DNA from 2 places in the Afipia sp. DC4300-2b1 genome. Region 2 is predicted to be linked to the other one. Evidence: riboswitches for the same ligand, from Rfam matches in the RefSeq annotation. Region 2 holds a riboswitch; the other holds the start of a gene.

Region 1 (10,289 bases), on a different contig from region 2:
CGAGGTTCCGCTGCGCTTCGAAAAGGTGCCGGCAAACTTGCTAAATTGACGCGGGCGAACAGAGATAGTTCCCGGAACATAAGCAAGCGGTTTGGGTTCTTCCGTTTCAATCGATATATTGAAAGGAGAATCCGATGATCAAGAAATATGTGGCTGCAGCTCTGCTCGGAACCGCGTTGGCTGGTGGAGCGGCGTTCGCGCAGACCACAACTCCGGCCTCGCCTTCCCCTGCTCCCGCGGCGTCTGCATCGAGCGAGCAGATGAATCTGCAAGGCAACTGGCGGGCTTCCAAGCTTGTCGGCCTCGCGGTTTATAACGACGCCAACGAGAAGCTCGGCGACATCAGTGAAATCCTTCTCGACAAGAGCGGCAAGGTCAACGCCGTGATCATCGGCGTCGGCGGTTTCCTTGGCGTCGGTCAGCACGACATCGCCGTGACGTTCGAAAAGCTGAAATGGGTCGATGAGCCGGTCCGCTCGGCGTCGGCCGACAAGATGCCGGGCTCGGCAGGAACGTCGACAACGGCCCGGCCGTCGACAACCACGGGCGCCGCTGGCGGCGGCATGGCTGCGACAGCGACCAAGAATGAATGGTACCCGGACCATGCGGTCATGAGCGGCACCAAGGAGCAGCTCAAGGCAATGCCGGCGTTCAAGTATTCGGAAAACGCGAAATAAAGGCATAGACAGGCCAGTATAGCCTGTACATCAGCGCGGCCGAATCGGCTCAGCCGGTTCGGCCGTTCGCGTGCCTATCTAAAGATAGGCGCTGAGGCACCATGCGTTGAGCGCAGCCGCAACCGCCAAGGTGACGGCGAGCAACGTATCGACCGCAATCGGCTCCTCAGGAGCCAGTCTGAGAATCATCCGCGTCATACCGGGATTTGACCGCCGCGGCGGCTGAGAGTCTCGCGCATTGTTTTTGCTGGGCCCCCTTGTCAGTTTTCCCTTTCCGAGTCCGATTCTCCCGGTTTCTGGCAGATGGTTGTGCGGCGCAGTGTTGTCATGCGCCGATTTAAACGCACAATGTCCCGCGTTTCTTTCAGCCAGAGAAAAAGAAGAACATGACAGCCAAATTGACCGCAAAGAGTCCCGCAAAAAAACTGATGACTGAATTCCCGCCGGCGCGGGACAACCTCGTAACCCTCGCCAACTGGCGCACCCAGCCTTCCAGCGACTGGAGCTTTCACAACGTCCGCCGCCTGCTGCCGACCGCGAACATCGCGGCGTCGAAAAACCCCGTTCCGCTGGAAAGCTCGCTTGTCGAAATCGGCGACGTCGCCTTCGAGGGTAACAAGGGCCGCACCACGCTGCGCGATGCGCTGCGCACCACGAACACCAAGGGGTTTCTGGTTCTTCGCCGCGGCAGGATCGCGGCCGAGTGGTACGCGGGCGGCATGGATGCCACGACGCCGCATATCGTGTTCTCGGTGAGCAAGTCGATCTGCGGTGCGCTCGGCGGGATTCTTGCGGACAAGGGATTTCTCAACCCCAACCGGCCCGTGACCGATTACGTGCCCGAGATCTCGTCGTCGGTGTACGGCGGCTGCTCGGTGCGGCATCTGCTCGACATGACGGTCGGCATCTCCTTTACCGAGGATTACGTCGATCCGGACGGCGATGTCGCGCGCTATCGCCGCGCTGTGGGATGGGATGTCATTCAACCCGGCCAGAGCACCATGGCGCTGCGCGAATACCTCGCGACCCAGAAGCCCGACGGCAAAACCCACGGCCACGCATTCCACTATGTCTCGACCAACACAGACCTGCTCGGCTGGGTCTATGAGCGCGCGGCGGGCCGCGCCCTGTCCGATCTGCTTGGCGAATATCTCTGGACGCCGCTCGGCGCGGAAACCGACGCCTATGTCACGCTCGATCCGGAAGGCGCGATGCGCGCCGCCGGCGGCATTTGCGCCGCGCCGCGCGACCTCGCCCGCTTCGGCGAAATGATCCGGCAGCGCGGTGTCGCGCACGGCAGGCAGGTCATTCCCGGCTGGTGGATCGACGACATCAACGACAATGGCGATCCGGAAGCCTGGGCGCGCGGCGAATTCGCCGAGATGTTTCCCGATGCGGCCTATCGCAGCAAGTTCTATCAGATCGACCGCAAGCGGCGCACGCTGTGCTGCATCGGCATCCACGGCCAGTGGATCTACATCGATCCCATCAGCGAACTTGTGATCGTCCGTGTCGCCGCCGAGCCGATCCCGCTCGATGTCGACAACTACCGCGCCTGGTGGCGCGGCTTCGCGGCCATCGTCCAGCACTTTTCGTAGGACGTCGGTTAGTTCATCGCGACCACGCCGGCATTCAGCGTGGTCGCGTAGGCGACCCAAGCCAGATACGGCGCGAGCAGCCAGGCCGCGAACTTGTCGGCGCGTGAAGCCGCGATCATTGTCATCACGATGGCGATCAACAGTCCGATGATGATAACGAGCGCGGTGCGGGTGCCGTGCCATCCGAAGAAGACCGGCGACCACGCCGCGTTCAGCGCAAGCTGAATCAGAAACCAGGTGATCGCCGAGGCCCGCGAAGCCGACGGCGCCGCGCGATCCCACAGGCGCCACAGGCTAACAGCCATCAGAATATAGAGTATGGTCCACGCGATGGGAAAAACTACCGGCGGCGGTGTCCACCACGGCTTTGCCAGCGCCGCATACCACACCGGGATTTCGGGCCGCGTCACATATGATTCGAGAATCCCGACGCCGAGACACAGCAGCAGGCAGAGGGCCAACCGCCCGGCTGATCTCGACGTCATGACATCCCTCCGTAGACGCTCAGCGCGTCAGCCTTTCCAGTTCGGGAAACGCGGCGTAAGTTACACCCTTACAAAGATCCTCGGTATCCTCGATGATGCGATCGAGCCGCCCGTCAACGTACACGCCGGCACGCTCCTTCACACCGGCGTAACGCCCCGCAATGCGCGCATTCAAGCGCACACACACGACATAGCGCCGTCGGCCCCCGACTTCCTTTTGCGCCGGTTCTGAAATCCCGGCGTCGCGTATGCCCGTTGGATCGTTCAGGTAGGTTCGCAGCAGCGCAAGCAGTTCGGGACGGTAGTTCGCAGGATACGGCTGGTTCTCGATGCCGCGATCGGCGGTGTAGGACAGGCCGTCGCTGCCGCCGGTCCACGTACAGCCCGCAAGACCGAGCGCAACCAGCGCCAGCGCAACGCTCCGCGTATATGTCACCAATTTGCAACGCATTCCGATGAAGTCCACAACCTGAGGCATCGCATTGGGTTTCTTGGACATTGTGTCATTGACAAGGCAACACCTCGCCGGTTGATTGCAACCACGGCACAGGTGCCAGCGCAAGCTGGCGAATAGGGAATTCGGTGCCGCCGTGCAGGCTCGTAAAAGTGACGTCTGCATGGCCATTCCGAAGCTGCCCCCGCAACTGTCAGCGGTGAGCCGTTGTCCAATATGCCACTGAGCGAAGGCTTTTCAGCCGGGCTTGGGAAGGCGGACAACGGCGACGATCCGCGAGCCAGGAGACCTGCCTGTACCGGTCATCCTTCCGTCGCACGGGGCGTGCGAAGGGGCGGCGTTCCGCAGCGGTGACGTGACGTAACTGTTGCGGAGGTTCGGCCGATGGCCTGTTTCCTCAGTCAGGACGGAACGTGTGGAGGCAGAAACCTGCCGCCGGCCGTCGTGTCTGCGCGTTCTCACCGCGCCTCCGCGATCACATGCATCGGCGGGGCTCTATCATGACCACTCTTTCCAAATCTCTCTTTCCGGCGGCGACGCTCGGACTCTCATTCGCAGCGGCATGCCTTGCGGGCACCGCCCTCGTCAGCCCTGCCCTCGCGCAGGATGCAGGCGGCGCGCTACCGGCGATCGAGGTGACTTCGCCAACGCTGGTACCAACACCGGTAAACCAGGTGGCAAGTTCGATCACCGTGATTACAGCAGCCGAACTCGAGCGCGATCAACGCCGCACGATCGTTGACGCACTCCAGGCGGTTCCGGGTCTCAACATCGTGCAAAGCGGCGGCCCCGGAAATCAGGCCTCTGTCTTTATGCGAGGCACCAACTCAAACCACACCAAGGTTCTAATCGACGGCATTGACGTCAGCGATCCAAGCACGCCAAACGGCGCTTATGATTTCGGAAACCTTCTGACCGGTGACATCGAACGAATTGAAGTCTTGCGCGGACCTCAGAGCGGTCTCTATGGCTCAGACGCAATCGGCGGCGTTATTTCGATCACTACCAAGAAGGGCGAAGGGCCTCCAAAGTTTACCGCGCGTGTCGAGGGCGGCAGTTTTGCCACCGTCAACAGTGCGGCGGGCGTAAGTGGATCGCAGGGGCCGGTCAGCTATGCTTTCAACGTGACGCAATTCCACTCTGGGAGCGTTGCGGTAACTCCGCTTTCCACATTGCCGCCCGGTCAGACGCGCAATAACGACGCTTACGACAATAGAACCTACTCCACAAAGGTGGGAGTGGATGTTTCCGAAAACCTGACGTTGAACTTCACGGGGCGATACACCGAGGCATCGCTTGACTATACGGGGTATGCGGCATTCGATCCGGCCTTCCCGTTTGGCGCTCCCGCCGCCCAGCAAAGCAACACAAAGACGCGACAGCTTTTCACACGCAGCGAAGCCGTGACGTCTTTCTTTGAGGGCCGCTGGAAGAACTATTTCGGCGTCAATTTCACGGACATGACCCGCGGCAACTTCGATCCGAACGGATTTGATTTCGTCAATTTCGTTCCGTTGCCGTTTACAACAAATCACGGCGAGCGGAACAAGTACGATTGGCGCAGCGTTGCGGCGTTTGTACCGGGACAAACGCTCGTTGTGGGCGCTGACTACGACATCGAACGCTTCGATTCGACCTCTGTCACGAGAAAGGAAAACAGCAACCGCGGCGCCTATGTCGAGTTGCAATCGCAATTCGCTGAAAGATTCTTCGTGGTGAGCAACGTCCGCGTTGACGACAACGATGCGTTTGGCGACCACACAACTTACCGCGTTGCACCGGCGTTTATCGTACCGGGCACCGAAACAAAGCTGAAAGCGAGCTACGGAACGGGCTTCAAGGCGCCTACGCTGACCCAGCTTTACGATACGTCATTCGGTCTCGCCAATCCGAACCTCAAGCCCGAAGAAAGCAGAGGTTACGATGTCGGATTCGAACAGCCCATCGCAAACGACAGGATCCGATTCGGCACGACCTACTTCAACAACGACATCACGAATCTGATCAACACGGCGGGTACATTCCCAAACACCAGGTACTTCAACGTGCAGGCGGCCAAGACGTCCGGCTTCGAAACGTTTGCCGCGATTACGTTCAATGATCGTTTCAAGGTACGCTTCGATCACACTTATACGGACGCCGTGGATGCCACCACGGGAATCGAGCTCACGCGCAGGCCGCGCCACAAGATGAGCTACTCTGCCATCTGGACGCCTGTCGACGATCTGACACTGACCGCGACAGCAATTACTTTCAGCAGTTTTCTGGATGTTCCGCGCTTTGGCGCAGTCAACGTGACGACTCCGGGATACACCGTCGTCAACATCGCGGCCAATTACAAGGTTGCCGAAGGCGTGACCGCGTTCGCACGGATCGACAATCTGCTAAACGAACAATACGTCAACCCGGACGGGTACCTTCGCCCCGGCTTCGGCGTGTTCGGCGGCATCCGCCTCGCCAGCGCCCCCTTCGGGCGCTGATCCCTACAAACAGCCCGGCCTGCAGTCATCGCATGACCGATGATCTGCAGGCCGTTCTTCTTTCCATGAACCGCTTCGATGCGGGGGCTATGCAATAGCGGTCACGGAAATATCCGTCTCGATCAGATGTGACGATGCTTCTTCACGATCACGACCTTGTGGCCGTGGCCACGATGATGCTTGTTCAAGCCATAGTGACGGTGATGGCGATGCTTCTTCACCACGACGACCTGCGCATGCGCCTTCGCGACCGACGGCTTCACGACGATGGTCTTGGTCACCGGGCCACGCTCGGTCTTGATGACGGTCGCCGCCATGGCAGGCGCGGCGAGCATTGAGGCGGCAACCAAAGCTGCGGAAATTGTCTTCAACATGGAAAGTCTCCTGTTTCATGCGATCGGGGGTGGCCGGTCGGATGGCCGGGTAACCGATCGTCGCAACAAATCTAGGACCCCCGCGCTGAACTCAGTCTGAAGCGCACCAATGGCTTCCGTTCATCTGGATGACAGTTTGGACATGCGCCCGGCCGGCGGGTGAACCGGAAATCGCCGGAATTATGACGGTCTGACGCAGGAATGTTTGAACCCGGCGGGTGTTTAAGACGTACAAACAGGATTAGGATCGTGTTTGCAGATCAACGGAGGCTACGCATGAGCAACTTGACCATCAGGCAGATATCTCTGGCATTTCTTCTTTCGGCGTTCGTTACGGCACCTTCGATCACCCTCGTGCAGGCAGCCCCTTCGGACACGCCCTCGCCTCCGGCCTCCGACACCAAATCGAAGCCCAAGGACAAGAAGAAAGACGACAGGAAGTCCTCGATCGACAGCCCTGCGTTCCTCCAGGGTTATCGCGCCGCCTATGCGACGATCTACGAACGCAGCCAGTACGCGGCGGCGATTGACCAGCTCAAGGCGCTCGGTCAGGACGACCGCGCCGATGTCGCCAATCTGATCGGATACTCGTATCGCAAGCTCGGCAACTACGAGCTCGCCAGTGTCTGGTATGAGCGCGCACTGAAGGCGGATCCGAACCACGTCCGTACCTGGCAGTATTACGGCCTGTGGCAGGTCGAACAGGGCAACCGCGAACAGGCGAAGCACCACCTCGCGAGGATCGAAGCGCTCGCAGGCCGCGACAGCGCCGAGTATCAGTCGCTGGCCTCCGCGCTGACCACCGGCCGGACGTCGTACTGACCGAACCGATCAACGGCGCGCGCCTGGCCACGGGCACGCGCCGTCCTCTTGGTTAACCCCGCGCGGGTCAAGCCGGATTTTGACCGCGCGGGACTGTTTTGCGCGGGCGATCCCGCCTCGACAACACCGGAAAACCTCGTATAGACGAAGCCCGCGCGCGCCACGACTTCGTGGATGCGCGCTCAGGGGCTGATCCGGATATGACGAAGCCGAGAAAATATGAGCGGATTGCCTTCGTGGCGGGCCCGAGCGATGAGGCCCAGCAGGCCCTCGCCCAGTTCACCGCGGCCTACGGCAACCAGCCGTCGGACAAGGCCGACGTGGTCGTGGCGCTGGGCGGCGACGGCCTGATGCTGCAAACGCTGCACCGGCATATGCGCTCCGGCATTCCGATCTACGGTATGCATCGCGGCACCGTCGGTTTCCTGATGAACGAGTTCAGCCAGCACTCGCTGGTCGAGCGGCTGGAAGCCGCGAAGCTGACCGTCATCAATCCGCTGCTGATGCGCGCCACCGACGTTCACGGCAAGGTGCACATCCATCACGCCATCAATGAAGTCTCGCTGTTCCGGCAGACCCATCAGGCGGCGCGCCTGCGCATCATGGTCGATGAGCACGAGCGCATGGCCGAGCTGATTTCCGACGGGATCATGGTGGCGACGCCCGCCGGTTCGACCGCTTACAATCTGTCGGCGCAGGGCCCGATCCTGCCGATCAACGCGGCTCTCCTCGCCCTGACGCCGATCAGCCCGTTTCGCCCCCGCCGCTGGCGCGGCGCACTGCTGCCCAACACGGCGTTCGTCGTGTTCGAAGTGCTCGAATCCGACAAGCGGCCGGTCGCCGCCGTCGCCGATCATGACGAGGCCCGCGACGTGCAGCGGGTCGAAATCATCGCGGACAAGACCATCTCGATCCGCATGCTGTTCGATCCCGGCCACAGCCTGGAAGAACGCATCCTCAGCGAGCAGTTCGGGTTCTGACCCGGCCGCCCCGGCCGTCTTGGATAACCCTTCGTTAACGGCGGCCGCATATAGTTAATGCGAGGTGTACCCTGGTCCGGGTGCGCCACCCCGGGCGGCGCATGTTCATTATCGATTTCAACAAGCTGCGGTTTCTCGTGTGCGACGACAATGCGCATATGCGTCGCATTCTGCGCACGCTGCTGCATTCGTTCGGCGCGCGCGAAGTCTATGAAGCGGAAGACGGCGCGACCGCGCTCGAGATGTACTCCCACTATGTCCCGGACATCGTCATCACCGACTGGTCGATGCCGATTTTCGACGGGCTCGAACTCGCGCAGATGATCCGCCAGCCCGACGGCGTGGGCAATCCTTACGCGCCGATCATCATGCTGACCGGACATTCGGAGAAGCGCCGCGTCATGGTCGCGCGCGACGCCGGCGTCACGGAATTCCTGGCGAAGCCGATCTCCGCCAAGGGATTGTATCAGCGCATCCTCAATGTCGTGGCCAATCCCCGGCCCTTCATCAAGACCAAGAACTATTTCGGACCGGACCGCCGCCGCAATCCCAACGCGGCCTATATCGGCGTCGAGCGGCGCACCGGCGGCAAAGCCGAAGTCGTGCAGCAACCCTCGCTGCTCGACAAAGCCCGTTCCGGAAACTAGGAGCACCCATGGCCCGCAAGCCGCCAGTCGAGATCAAGGTCGATACCTTCGCGGACCATCAGGTCATCTCGCAGCCCAACCCGCTGCGCAAGATGGTGCGGTATTCTGAAGAGAAGGATCTCGACGATCCGGTCGCGCGGGCCGAACAGGCGCTCGCCAGCCTGTCCGGCGAGTTCAACCACTGGATGCAGGTGGAGTGCGACCGGCTGAGCGCGGCCTATGCCGCAATCGCAAGCGAAGGACTGAACGGCGAGAACCGCGAGGAACTGTTCCGCGCGGCGCACGACATCAAGGGCGGCGCTGCGACGTTCGGCTTCCCCACCGCCGCTGCCGCGGCGGAAAGCCTGTGCCGGATTATCGAACATGCACCGGATCTCGCTCAGGTGCCGGGCGAATTGATCCAGCACCATGTCAACGCGATCCAGGCGATTTATCGCGAACAGTCGAAGATCAATGCCGTCGGCATGGCGGATGAACTGAGCAAGAAGCTTCGCGGCGTGGCGGACGAATATCTGATCCACGTCAACCGCGACCGGCCCGAACATCTCGAAGCGATCCTGTCGCCGAGCATCGTTCCGGAAGGCTGAATAACCCTCGATCAGTGTTTCCATCGCATGGTGTCGGGACGACGCGATGCGTCAACACTCCTTGCGGCGCGCCGGCGAAGGCCGGGATTCATCTTGCACGATGGCGCGTCATCCTGAGGTGCGAGCCGCGCTTGCGGCGAGCCTCGAAGGATGCGCGGCGGAGAAATCCGGATTTCACCGTCATCCCTCAAGGGCTCACAAGTGCTCGCACCTCAGGATGACGGCTCAAGCCAGATTTCGGCGATCTTCAAAATACTACGCCGCAATGCGCCGGTCGTAGTCATAATCGCGCTCATCGCGATCGTACCCGTCATACCGATCCATGGCAGTATCGACAAAGGCATGGACTGACGCGTCGATATGTCGAGCGTCATCTTCGGTTCGCATGTCGTCATAATGCAGCGGATCGGAATTCGCGACTACATAGACGTCCTGCACCGTATATTCATCCTTCGCGGAGTCATCGATATAGCGCGTGGTCTCGACACTGTCGCGATACTGCGGGTCGACCGCAGTGGCATCGTAAGTATCTTCAGCGCCGTAGATCTCGTCGTCCTCTGACGTCTCGTAAGCATCGTCGGCGGCATACGCATCCATGTCGTCGTCAGTCTGATAGGCGTCGTAGCCGCCCGCCTCTTCGGCAACATGCGCATTGAGCGTGCCGATAAAATCATCGGCCGCGAGTTCGTCGCAGAACAGGCGCGCTTCTTCCCGCGCCGATTCCATCGCAAAGCGCCGCAGCAGGATCAGCAGAGGTTCGGAGACCGTTTCGGCGGTTTCGCACTGGGTGAGCACGCGCTCGACCATGCGGCGGCGAAGCCGCGTCGCGCCCGCGACCGTGCCGACGAAGCCGATTTCATGCGACGCGTCGAGTGCCGCGCGGAACGCGCGATAGGTCGATTCCGGCAGGCCAGCCTTGACGAGCAGCGCGTTCAGGCTGACGCCGCCGCGATCGTGGACGATCGCAGCCACGCGGTTGCGCGGCAGGCCGGACAGTTCGACCAGCGATTCCTCGAACAGTTCGATGTTGCCTGAGAGAAGCGCGCGCAGGATCAGCCCTGCATTGAGCTGGCCGATGGATCGCAGATGACCAATCAGCGCGGTCATCTCCTCGCCGCGCGTCTGCGCCGCGATATTGACCGTGGAGCGCTCCATCGCCTCGCCCGCCACGCGCCGGGCGCGATC
Region 2 (10,289 bases):
GCTCCTGCGCCGAATGCGGCGCGATGAAATCAGTCGAGCGGGTCGACGCACGGATGTTCTCATCCGCGGCTGCGCTGCGCTCGATCTCGTAACTGTCGAGCAACGTGGCCGACGCATCGCCGCGCAAGATCAGCGACAGCTTCCACGCAACGTTTTCCGCATCCTCAAGTCCGGAATTCGCACCCCGCGCGCCGAACGGCGAGACCTGATGCGCCGAGTCGCCGGCGAAGATCACGCGCTCATGCACAAAGCGCTGCATGCGGCGGCACTGGAACTTGTAGATCGAAATCCACTCGAAATCGAAATTGGCATGACCCAGCATGCGCTCGATCCGCGGCCGGACATTTTCCGGCAACCGCTCGACGGCGGGATCGGCATCCGGTCCCAGTTGCAGGTCGATACGCCAGACATCGTCGGGCTGACGATGCAGCAGCGCGGACTGGCCTGAATGGAACGGCGGATCGAACCAGAACCAGCGCTCGGTCGGAAACTCGGCGGTCATCTTGACGTCCGCGATCAGGAACTGATCCTCGAACACTTCTCCGGAAAATTCCGCACCGACAAAGCCGCGCAGCATTGAGCGCGCGCCGTCGCAGGCGACAACGTAATCCGCCTTGAGGTGATAGCGTCCATCGGGCGTATCGATCGCGAGCACAACATGATCGTTGCGCTGGTCGAGGCCGACGACCTTGTTGCGCCAGCGCAGATCGACCTGCGGCAGTTCGCTGGCGCGATCGACGAGAAAAGCCTCGGCGTAATACTGCTGCAGATTGATGAAGGCCGGCATCTTGTGGCCGTCTTCCGGCAACAGGTCGAAGCGGTAGAGCATGTCATCGTTCAGGAAGATCTTGCCGACTTTCCACACGACGCCCTTCTCCACCATGCGTTCGCCGACCCCGAGACGGTCCCACAGTTCCAGCGAACGTTTGGAGAAACAGATCGCCCGCGAGCCGTCGCCGATCCGGTCGGCGTTATCCAGCAGGACGACATCGTGCCCGCGCTGCGCAAGATCGATCGCCAGCGTCAGGCCGACGGGGCCCGCGCCCACCACCACGACCGGGTGGCGCGCGGCATCCGCCGCCGTCCGGTCCTGATCGGGATGGCGGCGATAGCCGAACTGAATAATCCGTGATACCGGCACGTTTCGTCCCTGCTTGACTGACGGGCCTCTTGATCGAGGCCTCTGACGCGGTGGTTTGCACGTCTGCATTTGACGCTGGCCATCAGGATAGACCAAGGCTATGATCGTTGCAACTGCAACCAACTGGACCGGGCTGGCCCCTGGCCAAAATGGACGTTTTCCTTGACCAAGCTCGATCTTTTCAAATTCGTGCCGTTCCGGCTGAATCGGCTGGCTGCGGAGGTCAGCGCGGAACTCTCCAGCGAGTATAGCGAGCGCTACGGCCTCGATATTCCCGAATGGCGGGTGCTGGCGACGCTCGGTTTCCGCGATGACGCCTGCACGGCGCAATACATCGCCTATTGCACGCGGACGCATAAATCGACCATCAGCCGGGCCGTCGCCCATCTGCTGGATAAGCAGTTGATCGAACGCGTCGAGAACGTGGATGACCGCCGCGAGCTGGCGTTGCAGCTCACCCGCAAGGGACACGCGCTCTATGAGGAGCTTATTCCCCGCCTGCTCCGCAAGGAACAGGACATCCTGTCATGCCTCACGGCGGCGGAGCGAAAGGAATTCGCGAACGCGCTCGGCAAGATCGAGCAGCAGCTCAATCTCGTGCAGACCGCGAAAGACGCCCGCGCCAAGAAGGATGCGTACTAGGAGGAGAACGGGGCGAGGTTGCAGCAAGCCATCACGCCGCCCGGATGTTCGCCATGAAGCGATCGAGCTCCTGACGCAGCCGCGTGCTTTCGACCGCCAGCGTCTGGGCCGAATTCAGCACCTCGCCCGACGCCGTGCCGGTTTCGCTCGCGCCGCGGTTGACCTCGGAGATGCCTTCCGCGATCTCCTGCGTGCCGCCGGCGGCGCTCTGGACGTTGCGGGCGATCTCGGTGGTCGCATTGCTCTGCTGCTCGATGGCGGCGGCAATGTTGCCGGCGATCTTCGAGATCTGGCCGATGGTCTGGCCGATTTCCTTGATGGCGAAAACCGATTCCTGCGTCGCGCTCTGCATCCCGGCGATGTGCGACGAAATCTCGTCGGTCGCCTTCGCGGTCTGGCTCGCCAGCGATTTCACCTCGGACGCGACAACGGCAAAGCCGCGTCCCGCCTCCCCCGCCCGCGCCGCCTCGATGGTGGCGTTGAGCGCCAGCAGGTTGGTCTGCTCGGCAATCGCCGTAATCAGCTTGACCACGTCGCCGATTTCCTGTGCCGCGCGCGACAGCTTGGCGATGCGCGCGTCAGTCGCTTCGGCCTGCGACACCGCCGCCGCGGCGATGCGGCTCGATTCCTGAACCTGGCGGCCGATCTCGACAACCGACGCCGAGAGCTCTTCCGTCGCCGCCGCCACCGATTGCACGTTGGACGATGCTTCCTCGGATGCGCCGGCCACCTTGCCCGACAGCATCTGGGTCGCCTCGACGGTTCGCGTCAGGGTCATCGCGGACGCTTCAAGCTGGCTGGCCGAGGCCGATACGCTCGACACGATCCCGCCGACCGCGGTTTCAAAATTGTCCGCGAAACGATGAAGCTCGGCGCTGCGCGCGGCGCTGGCGGACTTGCCTTGCTCTTCGCGTTCCGCCGCCTCGCTCTGCGCCTTGGCGACGGCCCGCATCTTGAACTCTTCAACCGCGCCGGCCATCTCGCCGATTTCATCCTTGCGGCCAAGGCCCGGCAGGACGACATCGAAATTGCCACTGGCAAGCTGACGCATCGCATCGCACATGCCGACCATCGGGCGTGAAATTCCCCGGCCCAGCATCCAGGCGAGCAACGCGCCGAACGCGATGCCGCCGCCGCCGAGAATGGTCACGAATTTGCCGGTGCTGTGCGCAGCCTCGGCGGACTCCTTCGCGAGCCGGGTCTGCTGTGCGAGCAGACCGTCCTTGATGGTCTTCGCTTCCTGCGTCACGCTCGCCGCCGCCTCGTTCATCTTCGTGGACAGCGCTGCGATCTTCGCGGTGTTCTCGACGAACTTGGTGAAGGCCACCTTGTAGGCATCGAGCTCCTGGGTGATCTCCGAAATCTTCGATGTCAGTTTCGCGTCGTCGGCGGTCAGTGTGCCGAAGCTGTTCTTCAGAAGCTGCATGCGGGCATTGACGCTGTTGGCGACGGCGGCGTCGGGGCGCAGCACATAGTTGCTGATGTTGGAGGTGATGGACGCGGAGTGGGTCGCCAGTTCCTTGGCGTTCTGCTGGATCGACGTCAGACCCGCAAGGATCGCAGTATCCGCCAGATCGTCGAACTTGTAGCGGATGACGTTGCCCATCCGGAGCAACTGGTTCGACGCGATCGCGGCGTTATCGGTCTTGAGCTTGATGACCTCACCGAACAGACCGGCGAACTCGCTGTAGCTGGCCGAAAGATTGAGAACGCTCTTCCGGTTGCCGGCGGTGGCGACCCGGGCGGCGCGTTCGATGGCGGCGCCAAGGGCAGTCTCCGCAGCGCGTGCAGCCTCCTCGTCGGCTGGAAGGCCGGTCGTCACATAATAACGTGCGAGAAGCTGATAGGCCGCGAGTTCGCGGTCGATGTCACGCGCGCTGTCGGTCTCGGCGACAATGCCCTGATAGGACTGGACGCCCTCGGCGATCCGCTCAAAGCCGAAATAGGCGACGCCCATGTTGATGGCGGAGATGCCCAGCACGGTGATGAAACCGAGCATGATCTTGGTTCGGAATCGCAGGTTGGAAAGAAAGCTGACGTTGACCTTCTGCTTTGCCGGAGTGCTCTTGAACCAGCCCATTCCCAACCCCCAAAAATTCTTTTTGCATGCCAAACCCGCCGGACAGCCAACCGGCGCAAAGTGCCTCAAGGTAAACAAAATTGAATAACACCCCGTAAATTGCTACCTCACGCAGCAAAAAACGCCCGCTCAGCAGGCGTTTCTTGCAACGTTCGTGTGCAGACGCGGGATTTGCACCGTATCCCGGCACCGCGAGGCGCCAAAGATTAACGCTTTATTCCCAGCTCAGCGCGCCGCCGTTCTGGTACTCGATCACGCGGGTCTCGAAGAAGTTCTTCTCCTTCTTCAGGTCCATCGCCTCCGACATCCACGGGAAGGGATTGTCGGTCTCGTCGAACACGCGGGTCAGCCCAAGCTGGGCGCAGCGGCGGTTGGCGATGAAGTGCATGTACTGTTCGCACAGCGCTGCGTTCAGGCCGAGGAACCCGCGCGGCATGGTATCGCGGCCATAGGCAGCTTCCAGTTCGGCCGCTTCGCGGATCATTCCGCGGACCTCCTCCTGGAATTCGGCGGTCCACAGATGCGGATTCTCGATCTTGATCTGGTTGATCACGTCGATGCCGAAGTTCAGATGGATGCTCTCGTCGCGCAGGATGTACTGATACTGCTCGGCGATGCCGACCATCTTGTTGCGGCGGCCGAGCGACAGGATCTGCGCGAAGCCGGTGTAGAACCACATCCCCTCGAAGCAGACATAGAAGGTGATCAGGTCGCGCAGCAGCGCCCGGTCGGCTTCCGGCGTGCCGGTCTTGAAGTCCGGGTCTTCCAGATTCTGGGTGTGCTTGAGCGCCCACGCCGCCTTGTCGGTGATCGAAGGCACCTCGCGATACATGTTGAACAACTCGCCCTCATCGAGGCCGAGGCTTTCCACGATGTACTGGAAGGTGTGGGTGTGGATCGCTTCCTCGAAGGCCTGACGCAGCAGGTACTGGCGGCACTCGGGATTGGTCAGGTGGCGATAGATCGCCAGCACGATGTTGTTGGCGACGAGGCTTTCCGATGCTGCGAAGAATCCGAGGTTGCGCTTGATGGCGCGGCGCTCGTCGTCGGTGAGTCCATCGCGCGATTTCCACAGCGCGATGTCGGCCTGCATCGACACTTCCGTCGGCATCCAGTGATTGTTGCAGCCGGCGAGATATTTCTCCCATGCCCATTTGTATTTGAGCGGCAGCAATTGATTGACGTCGGCGCGGCAGTTGATCATCGCCTTGTCGTCGACCGAGACGCGGCCACCCCTTCGGTCGATGGTGCCGAGGCCGGTTGCGTCGGCTTGCTCCGATACGACAGGCTGACCGGTCAGAATGGGCGGCAGGTTGGTAGCGGGTTTGGCAGGTGCGGGTTCGGACCAGTCGAGCATGAAGATCGTCTTTCTTGTCTAACGTCGGATGTTGCCAATTTCGTCATTGCGAGGAGGCGAAGCCGACGAAGCAATCCGTGACTTTTCAAAGGTGGATTGCTTCGCTTCGCTCGCAATGACGGCGAGGCTGCTTACTGGCACGCCTCGCAATCGGGATTGTCGATCGAACACGCCACCGCATCGGACAGATCCGGCGCGGTCGAGGCCTGCGATATGACGATGGGCTTGTTCACCGGCAGTGACGCGAGAGGCGTTGACGAGACCGCGTTGAGCTTGCCGTCGGTGCCCTTGAGCGTGGATTTCTCTACATGGGTGGCGCTGCGCGAGCGCAGGTAGTAGGTGGTCTTCAATCCGCGCGTCCATGCGAGGCGATAAAGCTGGTCCAGCTTTTTGCCCGACGGATTGGCGATGTAGAGATTGAGCGACTGCGCCTGATCGATCCATTTCTGCCGCCGTGCCGCAGCCTCGATCAGCCACGCGCTGTCGATCTCGAACGCCGTTGCGTAGAGCAGTTTCAGATCGTCCGGCACACGGTCGATGGAGCCGACACTGCCGTCGAAGTACTTGAGGTCCGACACCATCACCTCGTCCCAAAGGCCGCGGGCCTTCAGATCGCGAACCAGAAACTCGTTTACTTCGGTGAAATCGCCGGACATGTTCGATTTGACATAGAGGTTCTGGTAGGCGGGCTCGATCGACTGCGCCACGCCGCAGATGTTGGAAATGGTCGCCGTCGGCGCAATCGCCATCACGTTGGAGTTGCGCATGCCGACCGACTGCACCCGCGCGCGCAGTGCAGTCCAGTCCAGCGTTGCCGACCAGTCAGCATCAAGACCACCGCGCGCATCGGCCAGAATCTCGATGGAATCGATCGGCAGGATGCCCCTGCTCCACAGCGATCCCTTGAACGACGGATACTGACCGCGTTCGGCGGCGAGATCGACCGACGCCGAGATGGCATGGAAGGAGATCGCTTCCATGCTGGTGTCCGCAAATGCGACAGCCGCATCCGACGCCATCGGGATTCGCAGCGCATGCAGCGCATCCTGGAATCCCATCAGGCCGAGGCCGACCGGGCGATGTTGCAGGTTGGAGCGGCGCGCTTCCGGGATGGTGTAGAAATTGATGTCGATGACATTGTCCAGCATCCGCATCGCGGTCGAGATCGTCCGCTTCAGCCGCGCGTGATCGATGCCGCCCTCACCCACGTGGTTGAGCAGATTGACCGAACCGAGATTGCACACCGCCACCTCGTCGTCCGACGTGTTCAGCGTGATTTCGGTGCAGAGATTCGACGAGTGGATGACGCCGACATGCTGCTGCGGCGAACGAAGGTTGCACGGGTCCTTGAAGGTGATCCAGGGATGTCCGGTCTCGAACAGCATGGTCAGCATGCGGCGCCACAGATCCGTGGCGCGCAGCGTCTTGAACACGCGCATCTCGCCGCGCGCAGCCTTCGCTTCATAGAAAGCGTAACGCTCGGCGAACGCCTTGCCGTAAAGATCGTGCAGGTCCGGCGTCTCGTCCGGCGAGAACAGCGTCCAGTCGCCATCCGCCTCGACGCGCTGCATGAACAGATCCGGCACCCAGTTCGCGGTGTTCATGTCGTGGGTGCGGCGACGGTCGTCACCAGTGTTCTTGCGCAGGTCGAGGAATTCCTCGATGTCGACATGCCATGTCTCGAGATAGGCGCAAACCGCGCCCTTGCGCTTGCCGCCCTGATTGACCGCGATCGCGGTGTCGTTGGCGACTTTCAGGAACGGCACCACGCCCTGGCTTTCGCCGTTGGTGCCCTTGATGTGCGCGCCGAGGCCGCGCACGCGGGTCCAGTCGTTGCCGAGACCGCCGGAATATTTCGCCAGCAGCGCGTTGTCCTTCACCGACTTGAAGATGCCGTCGAGATCGTCGGCCACCGTGGTCAGGAAGCAGGACGAGAGCTGCGGCCGCAGCGTACCGGAGTTGAACAGCGTCGGCGTCGACGCCATGAAGTCGAACGACGACAGCAGGTTGTAGAACTCGATGGCGCGTGCCTCGCGGTCGATCTCGCGGATCGCAAGGCCCATCGCCACGCGCATGAAGAAAGCCTGCGGCAGTTCGATGCGGTTGCCGTCCTGATGCAGGAAGTAGCGATCGTACAGCGTCTGCAAGCCAAGGAACTGGAACGACAGATCGCGCTCCGGCTTCAGCGCCGCCGCGATCCGCTTCAGGTCATAGCGCGCCAGTTCAGGATCGAGCAGTTCGGCTTCGATGCCTTTCTTGACATAGACCGGGAAGTACTCGACGTAGCGCGCCGCCATGTCCGCCTGCGTGGCGCTGATCTGCGCGGCATGTACGAACGAGAGAACCTCGGTGCGCAGCTTGTCGAGCAGCAGACGCGCGCTGACGTAAGCGTAGTTCGGCTCCTGCTCCACCAGCGTGCGCGCCGCCATGATGCCGGCCAGCGCAAGCTCGTCCTGGCTGATGCCGTCGTAAAGATTGCGCCTGGTTTCAGCGAGCACAGGCGCGGCATCGACGCCGTCGAGATTGGCGCACGCTTCCTGAACAATCAGGGTCAGGCGCTCGACATCGAGCGGCACGCGCGTGCCGTTACCGAGCGTGACATGCAACTGCGGCTCGGAGGATGCCTTCACCGGCTTGGCGGCGGCGGCTTCGGCGCGCTGGCGCTGGCGTTCGTCGCGATAGAGCACGTAGGCACGGGCGACCTTGTGGTGCTCGCTGCGCATCAGCGCCAGTTCGACCTGATCCTGGACATCCTCGATGTGGAAGGTGCGGCCCTCGCCGATCCGGCGGGTCAGCGCGCTCACCACCTCGGCCGTCAGTTGCTCGATCACCTCGTGAATGCGGCGCGACGCCGCCGCGGTGTGCCCCTCGACGGCGAGGAACGCCTTGGTCATCGCGATCGAGATCTTGCTGGCATCGAACGGCGAGACCGTGCCGTTGCGGCGGATGATCTGGAGCGCCGGCTCCGCCGCAGGGACAGCCAGTGACTCGGAACGCAACTGAATGAGAGGAGCGGATTTGGCGGCTTCGCGTTCGATCGAGAGTGACATCGGCAGACCCCGTGCGTGTTGCAATTGGGGCTTGGGCCGAAGGCGCATGGTCACGGCGCGCGAACGCACCGAAGCACGCGACCGCCGGACACCCCGCCCGTGGACGTTCTTTGGTGTCGCGGCAGGTCTCCTGGCTCGCAGTTCGGCGCTGAATCCGGTCTTCCCGATGCGAAAACGCATCAGTGACATCGGTCGGATTCAACTCACTGCTTACAGTTGCGGGGGCAGCGCCGGATTTATTGCATCGGAGTGCAACTCACCGGCTTCCCATCTTCGCCACCAAGTCTTGCGACCCGGCGGAACCGTGACACCCACATCTGGTAGCGTTCGAGGCTGACTGTCAAGCACCGGTGGGTGTGAATAACGGGACCAAAGCGGCAAACGCGCGAAATGCTCAGCAAATCGCGCGAGATTTTTTTCGACGTCGCCGAGACTGCGGCCGCGCAACACGCACGCACCGTACCGCTGCCTTACGAATCGTCTCCACGATTCTCGCCGGATCGCTGCCCACTGGCCACGGGGACGCGGTCCACGCCGCCGCAGTGGGAAGCTTTCCCTTTGACCCGGCGCGAGCCGCTTCACATAACGTGACCATCGCGGTTCTGCGGGCACGTTGCCCGGAGCCAAGAGGGAATGCGGTGCGCGCGGTTTTGGATCGCGCAAGTCCGGAGCTGCCCCCGCAACTGTAGACGGTGAGCCTGTCCATCGACGCCACTGAGGCGACAACCTCGGGAAGGCCGGACATAAGGCGTTGAGCCGTGAGCCAGGAGACCTGCCGCGATCACATTACGTCCACGGGCGGGGTGCCCCGGTGTGTCGCTTGCGAGAGAACGGCGCCGCCGTCTCTGTTGTTCGCGCATGTCCGGCCCCTGCCCCAACATCACGGGGTTTCCGATGTCGAATTCGTCTTCCGTTACTTCCATTCCCGTCGCCACGCTCGGCACGCCGCGGATCGGTCCGCGCCGCGAGCTGAAAACCGCGCTGGAGAGCTACTGGTCCGGCAGGATCGACGAGGCTTCGCTCGTCAGAACGGCGGCGCAGCTTCGCGCCGACAACTGGGCGCGCCAGAAAGCGCGCGGCGTGACCGTCATTCCCTCGAACGACTTCTCTTTCTACGATCAGGTGCTCGACACCAGTGTGATGGTCGGCGCCATTCCGGATGTCTACAACTGGACAGGCGGCGAGGTTTCGCTCGCAACATATTTTGCGATGGCGCGCGGCTCGCAGGGCGAAGACCCTGCATGTGAACACGGCCATGCGCATCATCACCACGGTCATGGCGCGCCGGCACAGGAAATGACCAAGTGGTTCGACACCAACTATCACTACATGGTGCCGGAATTCTCGAAGGATCAGACCTTCGCACTGTCCTCGACCAAGCCGATCGACGAATACAGGGAAGCCAGGGCGCTCGGCTATCGGACACGGCCGGTGCTGATCGGCCCGGTGACATTCCTCAAGCTCGGCAAGAGCCATGACGCCTCGTTCAGCAACCTGTCGCTGCTGGACAAGCTGTTGCCGGTTTATATCGAAGTGCTCAACAAGCTCGCAACGGAAGGCGCGGACTGGGTGCAGCTTGACGAACCCTGCCTCGTACTCGACCTCGATGCGGACGAAAAGGCTGCGTTGAAGACGGCCTATAGCGAACTCGCGCTCAAGGTGCCCGGCACCAAGATCATGCTGGCCACCTACTTCGGTGAACTCGGCGACAACGCCGATCTCGTCGCCAAGCTGCCCGTCGCGGGCGTGCATCTCGATCTGGTGCGCGGCAAGGGTCAGATCGATACGGTCTTGAGCAAGATGCCTGCGGATCGCGTGATTTCGGTCGGCGTCATCGACGGACGCAACATCTGGCGCGCGAACCTGCCGGCCATTCTCGATCGCATTGAGCCAGTCGTTACCAAGCGCGGCGCGCATTTGATCGAAATCGCCCCGTCATGCTCGCTGCTGCATGTGCCGATCGACCTCGATCAGGAAACCGCGCTCGATGCGGATCTCAAGAGCTGGCTCGCCTTCTCG

The links. Region 2 has a riboswitch for cobalamin ahead of metE (5-methyltetrahydropteroyltriglutamate--homocysteine S-methyltransferase). Riboswitches for the same ligand answer to the same signal wherever they lie in the genome.
Region 1: another riboswitch for cobalamin. It lies ahead of ACP7AL_RS09920 (TonB-dependent receptor plug domain-containing protein); the one in region 2 lies ahead of metE (5-methyltetrahydropteroyltriglutamate--homocysteine S-methyltransferase).

The regions. Positions count from the first base shown of each region.
Region 1 is NZ_JAFCSX010000002.1:660,660-670,948, reverse strand. It holds gene ACP7AL_RS09945 (hypothetical protein) at 1-49, shown strand, start outside; gene ACP7AL_RS09940 (PRC-barrel domain-containing protein) at 135-677, shown strand; gene ACP7AL_RS09935 (serine hydrolase domain-containing protein) at 1,064-2,275, shown strand; gene ACP7AL_RS09930 (TspO/MBR family protein) at 2,284-2,760, opposite strand; gene ACP7AL_RS09925 (hypothetical protein) at 2,780-3,211, opposite strand; cobalamin riboswitch at 3,292-3,525, shown strand; gene ACP7AL_RS09920 (TonB-dependent receptor plug domain-containing protein) at 3,715-5,694, shown strand; gene ACP7AL_RS09915 (His-rich protein BRANT) at 5,817-6,068, opposite strand; gene ACP7AL_RS09910 (tetratricopeptide repeat protein) at 6,345-6,890, shown strand; gene ACP7AL_RS09905 (NAD kinase) at 7,091-7,870, shown strand; gene ACP7AL_RS09900 (response regulator) at 7,972-8,517, shown strand; gene ACP7AL_RS09895 (Hpt domain-containing protein) at 8,526-9,104, shown strand; gene ACP7AL_RS09890 (DUF2336 domain-containing protein) at 9,360-10,289, opposite strand, start outside.
Region 2 is NZ_JAFCSX010000004.1:257,554-267,842, reverse strand. It holds gene ACP7AL_RS17800 (FAD-dependent oxidoreductase) at 1-1,141, opposite strand, end outside; gene ACP7AL_RS17795 (MarR family winged helix-turn-helix transcriptional regulator) at 1,304-1,783, shown strand; gene ACP7AL_RS17790 (methyl-accepting chemotaxis protein) at 1,815-3,863, opposite strand; gene ACP7AL_RS17785 (ribonucleotide-diphosphate reductase subunit beta) at 4,078-5,220, opposite strand; gene ACP7AL_RS17780 (ribonucleoside-diphosphate reductase subunit alpha) at 5,352-8,270, opposite strand; cobalamin riboswitch at 8,374-8,592, opposite strand; cobalamin riboswitch at 8,851-9,064, shown strand; gene metE (5-methyltetrahydropteroyltriglutamate--homocysteine S-methyltransferase) at 9,165-10,289, shown strand, end outside.